Regions from separate parts of the Sporomusa sp. GT1 genome, predicted to be linked through region 2. Evidence: riboswitches for the same ligand, from Rfam matches in the RefSeq annotation. Region 2 holds a riboswitch; the other holds the start of a gene.

Region 1 (4,423 bases), on a different contig from region 2:
GAGACCGTGTTTTTTAACAAAATCCATCAGTTCAGGCGTCCGGGACATGGTGCCGTCTTCATTCATAATTTCGCAGATAACGCCGGCGGGATACATTCCGGCAAGTTTGGCTAAGTCAACCGCTGCTTCCGTATGGCCGGCCCGTCTTAGTACGCCGCCATCGCAGTAACGCAGCGGAAAAATATGTCCGGGACGTCTAAGGTCGCTTGCCACTGTTTGCCGGTCAAGCACAGCTTGAACAGTCATGGCCCGTTCATGTGCAGATATACCGGTAGTTGTTGTTTTGGCATCAATGGATACGGTAAAAGCAGTGCAATGATTATCGGTATTTTCGACTACCATTGGGCCGATATCCAGTTCATCCAGCCTGCTGCCGATAATTGGCATGCAGATTAGGCCGCGCCCGTAGGTAGCCATAAAGTTGATGGCCTCCGGTGTTGCTTTCTCAGCCGCCATTAGGAGATCTCCTTCGTTCTCCCGGTCTTCGTCGTCAACCACCACAACAATTTTTCCAGCCTTATAATCTTCAATCGCTTCTTCAATGGTGTTGAATTTCATAATAAAGGCCTCCGTTTCCTCAGTTTATGTATAATAAAACATTATTATAGTGTAAAACCATGCTGCTCTAAAAATCCCAGGGTAATCTTTTCAGCCGGTTGGGCAGCCTGGCTGAAGCCCAAAAGCTTTTCAACATATTTACCGATAATATCTGCTTCCAGATTAACAGGCTGGCCTGTCGCTTTAAGGCCTACTGTGGTCATGGTGGCAGTGTGCGGGATAAGCGATACGGTGAACCAGTCAGGGCCAAAGTCCACAACTGTCAGGCTGGTACCATCGATAGCAATCGAGCCTTTTTGAATAATGTAACGCATTACTTCCGGGCCGGCGCCAATGCGAACGATTACGGCATTATCATTTTGTTCTTTGGCTAAAATAGTTCCTACCCCGTCGATATGACCGCTGACAATATGGCCACCCAGCCTGTCTCCCACACGGAGCGTACGTTCCAGGTTGACAGTGTCACCCGGCTTGAGTCCTGCCAGAGCAGTGCGGTCGACGGTTTCTGGCATGACATCGGCGGTAAACCAATCACGGCTGAAATCGACAACTGTCAGGCAGGTGCCGTTCACCGCAATACTGTCACCCAGCTTAACATCTTCCAGGACTTTGTGCCCGGAAACCGTCAGGCGGACTGATTTAGCACCTCTGGCAATATTTTTAACTTTCCCCAATTCTTCCACAAGTCCGGTAAACATCTCGTCCCTCCCGTCCGGTTATATAGCCGCTTAGTAATAAATCAGCACCTATTGACCGGGTCGCAATATCTTCAAGCATAATGCACTGGTCCACAGCGTCTGCGCCCGTACCACCCACCGGAGTTGGCGCTGTTTTGCCGCCAATTATTTTAGGAGCGATAAAGCAGTGTACTTTATCAATAAGATTGGCAGCCAAAACCGACGCATTAATGGTTGCGCCGCCTTCCACCAGGATACTGGTAATACGGCGTTCTGCCAGCAGCTTAAAAAGCTGCTGTAAATTAACGCCCTGCGGTATTTTTTCCAGCAGGAGCACCTCTACCCCCCGGCTGCGCAGCGCAGCTACCCGCTCTGCCGGCGCTTGGGCGCTGGCGGCAATAATGGTAGCTGCTTGTCTGTCTGTCACTACTTTAGCGGTTAGTGGCGTACATGCCATACTGTCCACAATAATCCTTACCGGATTTTTGCCGTTTTCCGGCAAGCGGGTGGTTAACTCCGGGTTATCGGCCAGCACAGTGCCAATACCTACCAGTATTCCGTCATGGGTGTCCCTGAGTGTATGAACATATTCCCTGGCTGCTGCACCGGTTATCCATTTGGAATGACCAGTGTGAGCAGCAATTTTGCCATCAAGCGACATGGCGGTTTTGAGAACACCAAAAGGCATTCCCGTAGATACCCATTTAATAAATACTTCATTAAGCTTGGCTGCTTCGGCGGCAAGTACGCCTTCAATCACTTCAATTCCGGCTGCTCTGAGGCGTTTAAGGCCGTTGCCGGCTACCAGCGGGTTTGGGTCAGGCATAGCGACGACTACTTTCTTAACTGCCGCTTGAATTAACGCATCGGCGCAAGGACCGGTGCGTCCATGATGCGAACACGGTTCAAGCGTTACATATACTGTTGCCTCTTTGGCCAGTTCGCCAGCCTGGGACAAAGCATGAATTTCCGCATGGGGTGTACCGGCCTGACGATGCCAGCCTTGACCGACGATCCGGCCGTCTTTTACAATAACGGCGCCTACCAGCGGATTGGGGCTGGTTCTGCCTGCCGCATACTGTGCAATAGTCAATGCTTGACGCATATAATATTGATCCATAGAAGCCCTCCAGTACATAAAAAAACTGTTGATACGCTTTGGGGCTATCAACAGTTTATATCGGCAAATTGAAAATGCCGATTGGCTTAAATTACGCCTTTTACCATCCAGACTATACTGTCGGCTCCGGAATTTCACCGAATCAGCCGTAAAACGGCTCGCGGGCTATACCGCCGGTCAGGAATTAAAAGATTTCTCTTTTTCACCTTGCCCCAAAGGCTCATTATACAGTTTTGACCATAATGACTCTAGCTACTATATATGTTACCATTAAACGACAATATAATCAAGTCCCGCGAATCGCATTAATTGCTTGCGGTATGTCGGGTGCACCGTAAACCGCAGAACCGGCAACCAGAATGTTGGCACCGGCAGCTATTACCTGGCGGGCGGTAGCGGCATTGATACCGCCGTCAACTTCAATATCGACGATAAGATTTCGTTCATCAAGCATACTTTTTAACCGGGCGATTTTATCCACTGCGCTGGGTATGAACTTTTGTCCGCCAAATCCGGGATTAACACTCATAATCAGCAGCATATCGACATCGGCAAGCACTTCTTCCACTAACGACAAGGGTGTTGACGGATTTAGTGAAACGCCTGCCTTTTTTCCCAGTTCTTTAATGGTTTGAATCAGCCGGTGCAAATGGGGGGCTGTTTCGGCGTGAACGGTAATAATATCGGCTCCTGCTCTGGCGAATGGCTCAATCAGGTCTTGCGGATTATTAACCATTAAGTGAACATCAAACGGTAATGGGGTAACTTTGCGAATGGCAGCAACAACTGGTGGCCCAAAAGTCAGATTGGGAACAAAATGCCCATCCATTACATCAATGTGTACCCAGTCGGCACCTGCCTGCTCAATTTTAGTTATTTCATCAGCCAACCGGGAAAAATCGGCCGATAGTATGGATGGAGCAATCTTGATTGTCTTCGTCATTTAGTATCCCTTCTTGTTTTCTCTAATTTCAGTCAGTATCTCAAGATAGGACTGATAGCGGTCTGCATGAATTCTTCCGTCTGCTGCCGCTTGCTTAACAGCACACTGCGGCTCTTTGTAATGGAGACAGGTATTGAATTTACATGCTGGAGCAACTGCTGCGATTTCAGGAAAATAATCCATGAGATGGGCTGCTTCCATGTCATTAAACTCTGTAAAGCTAAACCCCGGAGTATCTACGACAAAACCTCCGCCTGCCAGCGGCAGCAGCTCGGCAAACCGGGTGGTATGTTTACCACGGCCGATTTTGTGACTGACTTCGCCGGTAGTTAGCTCAAGACCTGGCTGGATAGCGTTAAGCAGCGTTGATTTGCCTGCTCCTGAAGGACCGGCAAAGACGGAAATCTTATTATAAAGAAGTGAGCGCAGCGTATCAATACCTGTACCCGCTTTGGCAGCGGCGGTGAGTACTTTATAACCAATTTGCTCATAGCGTCCGGCAAGTTGTGACACAGCATCAAGATCAGCTAAATCGGTCTTATTGATGCAGATAATTATGTCCAGCTCCGAATACTCGGCAACAACTAAAAATCTGTCAACTAAAGCTGGATTAATATCAGGATTAACGGCCGCAAAAGTCAATACCACCTGATCAATATTGGCAACCAGCGGGCGTTTTAAGATACTGCGCCGGGGTAAAATTTCCTCAATAACGCCCTTGTCCGGTCCGGTCATGGTATAGGTTACTTCATCACCTACTGTGAGCGAAAACCGTTCTTTTTTAAACCGGCCGCGCAGATTGCAACTGACAATTTTGCTGCCTGATTGTATATAGTAGTAACTGTTATAGGCTTTTACTACAATACCGTTGAGCACATGAGGCCTCCTAATTCAGCAAATTCAGGCGTGTGCGGAAACACGCTGCCTTGATGCATAAAAATGGGTTAAGATGATAACCCATTTTTTGTTTTATCCGATGACTAACCCGCTCTAAAGCTCCCGCTTCTGCAAGCGGGAGCTTTACCCCTACGGGCACAGGCGAACGCTAAGTCACTGGATAATTCCGACTAAGCTTCAGATGGGGTTTAACCCCATCTGAAGCAAGTTTCCATTTACTATTTATAT
Region 2 (4,423 bases):
TGCCGTATTATGGGTTATCCCGGCAGCCTTTCTGATGATTATTGGTTCAAAATATCTGCAGAACCGGGCCGAGCTTAAGCATTATCAAGCCAAAAGAATTTGTGCCGATGGTATTCAGGAATGCCTTGAAACCATCCAGGATATCAAGGCCTGCAACATGAAAGAACGGTATCTGGAAGGCTTGGACAAAAAACTGGATGCCGCAGAACAGGCGCATATTCATTCAGAACTGACACTGGGCGCTTTTGTGACCAGTGCGCAGGCGGTGCTCAGGCTTGGCCTGGCTTCGGTAATATTGGTAGGAAGTGAATTATTAATTACAGGAAAAACCGATTTGCTGACATACCTGATTTTTTTGATTACGGCATCAAGATTGTACAATCCTTTGTCCGAAACCTTGGCAAATGTCGCTGAAATTTTTATGGCGGAAATTCCTATTGCCAGAATGCAGGAAATGGCAGCACAGCCTGTGCAATGTGGTGAAAAAGATTATCGACTGAATGGCTATGACATCGAATTTGACCATGTTTCATTTGCTTACAATACCGCTGAACCGGTTTTAAAGGATGTTTCCTTCGTTGCCAGACAAGGCGAAGTGACAGCTCTGGTAGGTCCCTCCGGCGGCGGCAAGAGTACTGCTGCCAAACTGGCGGCACGTTTCTGGGATGCAACTTCCGGTACGGTTAGGCTTGGCGGCCGGGATATAACGACAATCGATCCGGAGGCTTTGCTGAAACATTATGCGATTGTCTTTCAGGATGTCACCTTATTTAATGACACTGTCATGGAAAATATCCGCCTGGGAAAACGTGATGCAACAGATGAAGAAGTAACAGCAGCAGCAAGGCTGGCTATGTGTGATGAGTTTGTATCCCGTCTGCCGCTGGGGTATCATACGGTCATTGGCGAGAATGGTTCCGTATTGTCAGGCGGCGAACGCCAGCGTATTTCTATCGCCAGGGCAATTCTCAAAGATGCGCCCATCATCTTATTGGATGAAGCCACCGCTTCGTTGGACGTGGAAAATGAAACAAAGATTCAGGCGGCTTTGGCAGAGCTCATTAAAAATAAAACGGTTTTGATCATTGCCCATCGTATGAGAACCATCGCCAATGCCGACAAGATCGTTGTTCTGTCTGACGGCTATGTCGCCCAGCAAGGCCAACCAGATGCTTTGCTAAAACAAGACGGCTTATATCGTAATATGGTTATGATTCAAACGCAAAATATGGCTTGGTCATTATAAAAGATATACCGGCCAAGGCAAGGAAACAGCCCCAAGAAGGCGAAGCGGAATACGCGTCCGCAAGGATGCGGAGCGGGCCTTCAGAAAAAATAAAAGAGACATGTCAGCAACATGTCTCCTAATTCTATAAATAAATCTTTCCTGCCGAAATCAGCCAGTATGCTGTTTGCTTTGATAAGCAATAATATCGCTTATCGCAACCACTGGCATATTGCGTTTCCCGGCAAATGCCACGATTTCAGGCAGCCTTGCCATTGTACCATCGGCATTTGTTAGTTCACATAATACACCATAAGGTTTTAAACCGGCCATTCTCATCAAATCTACGTTAGCTTCTGTGTGACCCGGTCTTTCCAGTACACCTCCGCGCTTGGCCCGCAAGGGGAAAATATGTCCGGGACGCCGTAGCGCCTCAGGTCTTACAGGGTCAGTAATCGCTGCTTTTACAGTAGTTACACGGTCTGCAGCGGAAACACCGGTAGTAACTCCGTTTGCCGCTTCAATGGAGACAGTAAATGGAGTTTCAAAGCTGCTTGTGTTCACTTCCACCATCATCGGTAAATCTAAGGCCTGAACTCTTTCTTCCGGTAAACATAAACACACAATCCCGCTGCCTTCACGGATTAGCAAGGCCATTTGCTCATTCGTCAAAGACTCGGCGGCAAAAAAGATATCCCCTTCGTTTTCCCGGTCTTCATCATCGGTGACTAAAACCCCTCGCCCGCTGCGCAAGGCATCAAGCGCAGCCTCTACCCTTTCGAATTCATCACCAAATTGAGCTAACAAATTTTGATTCACAGTATCTCCTCCTAATTTCTAGTCGGACTTACTTGAATCAGGGCATACCAGACAGACAACGGCTCCCATCCATGCTAAATTGCAGATTTTATTCATGAGAAAACTAGTTGACTGCCTATCCTCTTTCATCCGGACTATACCGTCGGCACTGGCTTTTACCAGTTCTGCTGTCCTCTTTATATGTAAAGAGCGCTCGCGGGCTCATCAGTATCCTGATACACCGCCGGTGGGGAATTGCGCCCCGCCCTGAGAATAAGTCGCTATACCCAAGTATACTTGCACATCTATTTTTGTCAACTTTTTCTTATTCTTTTTTTCATTAGGTACCTAACTATTCTTTTGTTGACATGTTTCACTAACAAGAAGCAAAATGAACGTCCCCATGCTTCGTGCGGATTACATTTGACAGAAACCGCTATGTATTGTAATGTTAATTTATAAAATGTAATGAGCAGGTGATGAACATCCGGCGTACCAGATGTCATAAAATCAGGGCATAAGTATGACTGGAAAAGAGTAGATAAAATCAATTCTATAGGTTAAGAACTAACTGCTTTGACAGTTTAGTTTTTGTGCCTAATGTTTGATTTTATTTTACTCTTAACTTTTCTTCACCTTAGGAGATGAGCCGTAGAATAAAATCTACGGCTTTTTATTTTGCCCAATTATAAGGAGAAAACAATTATGTTCAACAGCATTAGCAGGGTTTTAGAAAAACCCCCTCTTTATACCAAATCAGAAGTTGCATTTTGGAATGATGAGCACATTTCCAAACAAATGCTCAAAGCTCACCTTGACCCAGAATTTGAAGGCGCAAGCAGAAAATTAACGTTTATAGACAAATCAGCTGCGTGGATAAAAGAAATTGTACCACCTTCAAATTTCCCGTTACTGCTTGACATGGGCTGCGGTCCTGGCATATATGCTGAAAGGTTAGCAACAGCGGGCTATCAAGTAACCGGGATTGATTTTTCAAAGCGGTCAATAGATTATGCGCAAAACTCGGCACTTGAGCAGGGTTTAGACATTACGTATCTTTATCAAAACTATTTGCATATGGATTTGAACAAGGTTTTTGATTTTACAATAATGATATATTGCGATTATGGCGCATTGTCAACAACGGACAGACAAATTGCTATGCAAAAGGTATTTAATCATCTACGACCTGGTGGGAAGTTCTTGCTGGATGTATTTTCAGCAGCTAAGTACAACCATTTTCAAGAAAAGAAAACATGGGAAATTTGCCATAACGGCGGTTTTTGGCGCGAAGATAAATACGTTGCCTTAAATGGGTGCTATAAATATTCTAACAATGTTACATTGGAGCAAATTTCTATTATTTCTAATAGAGAGACAGCCACTTACTATTTGTGGAATAGTTATTTTACAAAAGAAGCGTTGATTAAGGAGGCAAATGACGCAGGCTTTAAGGTATGCAAAGTATTTGGTGATGTTACGGGCAGCTCTTATCAGGAAGATAATTTTACTATTGCCATACTGTTAGAAAAATAAATTTGCTGTAAATTTGTTTTTTCATAATGTCACCCCGAAGCAAGCAGCAGCACAGATCATCGCGGTCGCAGCGCCTCTGCCGTAAGGTGAGCTTCATAGGTTAATATCCCGCTCAGCAGCATTAATACCAGATAGCCTATTCCCATCTTAAACCGAAATCCTGGATTGGTGTGGTAATAGGCGTCATTCCGGTGCTTCCAGAACTCCCAGGCGCGATGAACTGCGGCGAGCAACACCAGAAATAAGATGGGGCTAAAAGTAAACCAAATAAGAACTACAATCAAGGGAATCCCCAAAAACCAGATATAGGGAGACACGGCCCCGGCAATCCGTCCGCCATCAAGCGGCGAGGCCGGGATAAGATTAAACAGGGTGAGGAAGTAACCGGTAAAAGCCAGAGAAAACAACAGCGGTGACTGAAATACATAGGCAGCCGCATGCACCAGCACGGTAGCTAAAAAGCCAAATACAGGACCGCCATAGGCAATGATACTCTCTGTCGCTGCATCTTTCGGCTGTTCCTTAAGGCCAATCAGCGCTCCTAAAAACGGGATAAAGACAGGTGCGGTTACCGGGATATTCTGCCTTTTGGCGGCAAACATGTGACCATACTCATGGACCGCAATAAGCAAAACAAAACCGACTGCCCACCAAATACCATAAAACCAGGCATATACGCCAATCGTTGCCACCATGGATAAAGTAGCAACCCCAAACTTACTAAATTTTAACAGAAAAAATATTCCTTGAAGAAAACTTAAAATACTCTTCCACTTCAAGATGGCAAACAGGGCCGTAACTACCCCGCCTAATCCGATTCGCCTGTACCACGGCGGTTTCGGCGGTGGTGTGGAATCGTCCGTA

What was found. Region 2 has a riboswitch for FMN ahead of ribB (3,4-dihydroxy-2-butanone-4-phosphate synthase). Riboswitches for the same ligand answer to the same signal wherever they lie in the genome.
Region 1: it holds a riboswitch for FMN, as region 2 does, so the genes downstream of both, ribD (bifunctional diaminohydroxyphosphoribosylaminopyrimidine deaminase/5-amino-6-(5-phosphoribosylamino)uracil reductase RibD) here and ribB (3,4-dihydroxy-2-butanone-4-phosphate synthase) in region 2, are expected to answer to the same signal.

Annotation. Positions count from the first base shown of each region.
Region 1 is NZ_BMBX01000003.1:236,716-241,138, reverse strand. Features, by position in the region: gene GT1_RS06760 (bifunctional 3,4-dihydroxy-2-butanone-4-phosphate synthase/GTP cyclohydrolase II) at 1-558, opposite strand, end outside; gene GT1_RS06755 (riboflavin synthase) at 603-1,256, opposite strand; gene ribD (bifunctional diaminohydroxyphosphoribosylaminopyrimidine deaminase/5-amino-6-(5-phosphoribosylamino)uracil reductase RibD) at 1,219-2,355, opposite strand; FMN riboswitch at 2,447-2,579, opposite strand; gene rpe (ribulose-phosphate 3-epimerase) at 2,642-3,298, opposite strand; gene rsgA (ribosome small subunit-dependent GTPase A) at 3,299-4,174, opposite strand; gene pknB (Stk1 family PASTA domain-containing Ser/Thr kinase) at 4,418-4,423, opposite strand, start outside.
Region 2 is NZ_BMBX01000002.1:267,345-271,767, reverse strand. Features, by position in the region: gene GT1_RS04830 (ABC transporter ATP-binding protein) at 1-1,246, shown strand, start outside; gene ribB (3,4-dihydroxy-2-butanone-4-phosphate synthase) at 1,397-2,044, opposite strand; FMN riboswitch at 2,158-2,302, opposite strand; gene GT1_RS04820 (class I SAM-dependent methyltransferase) at 2,729-3,559, shown strand; gene GT1_RS04815 (site-2 protease family protein) at 3,616-4,423, opposite strand, start outside.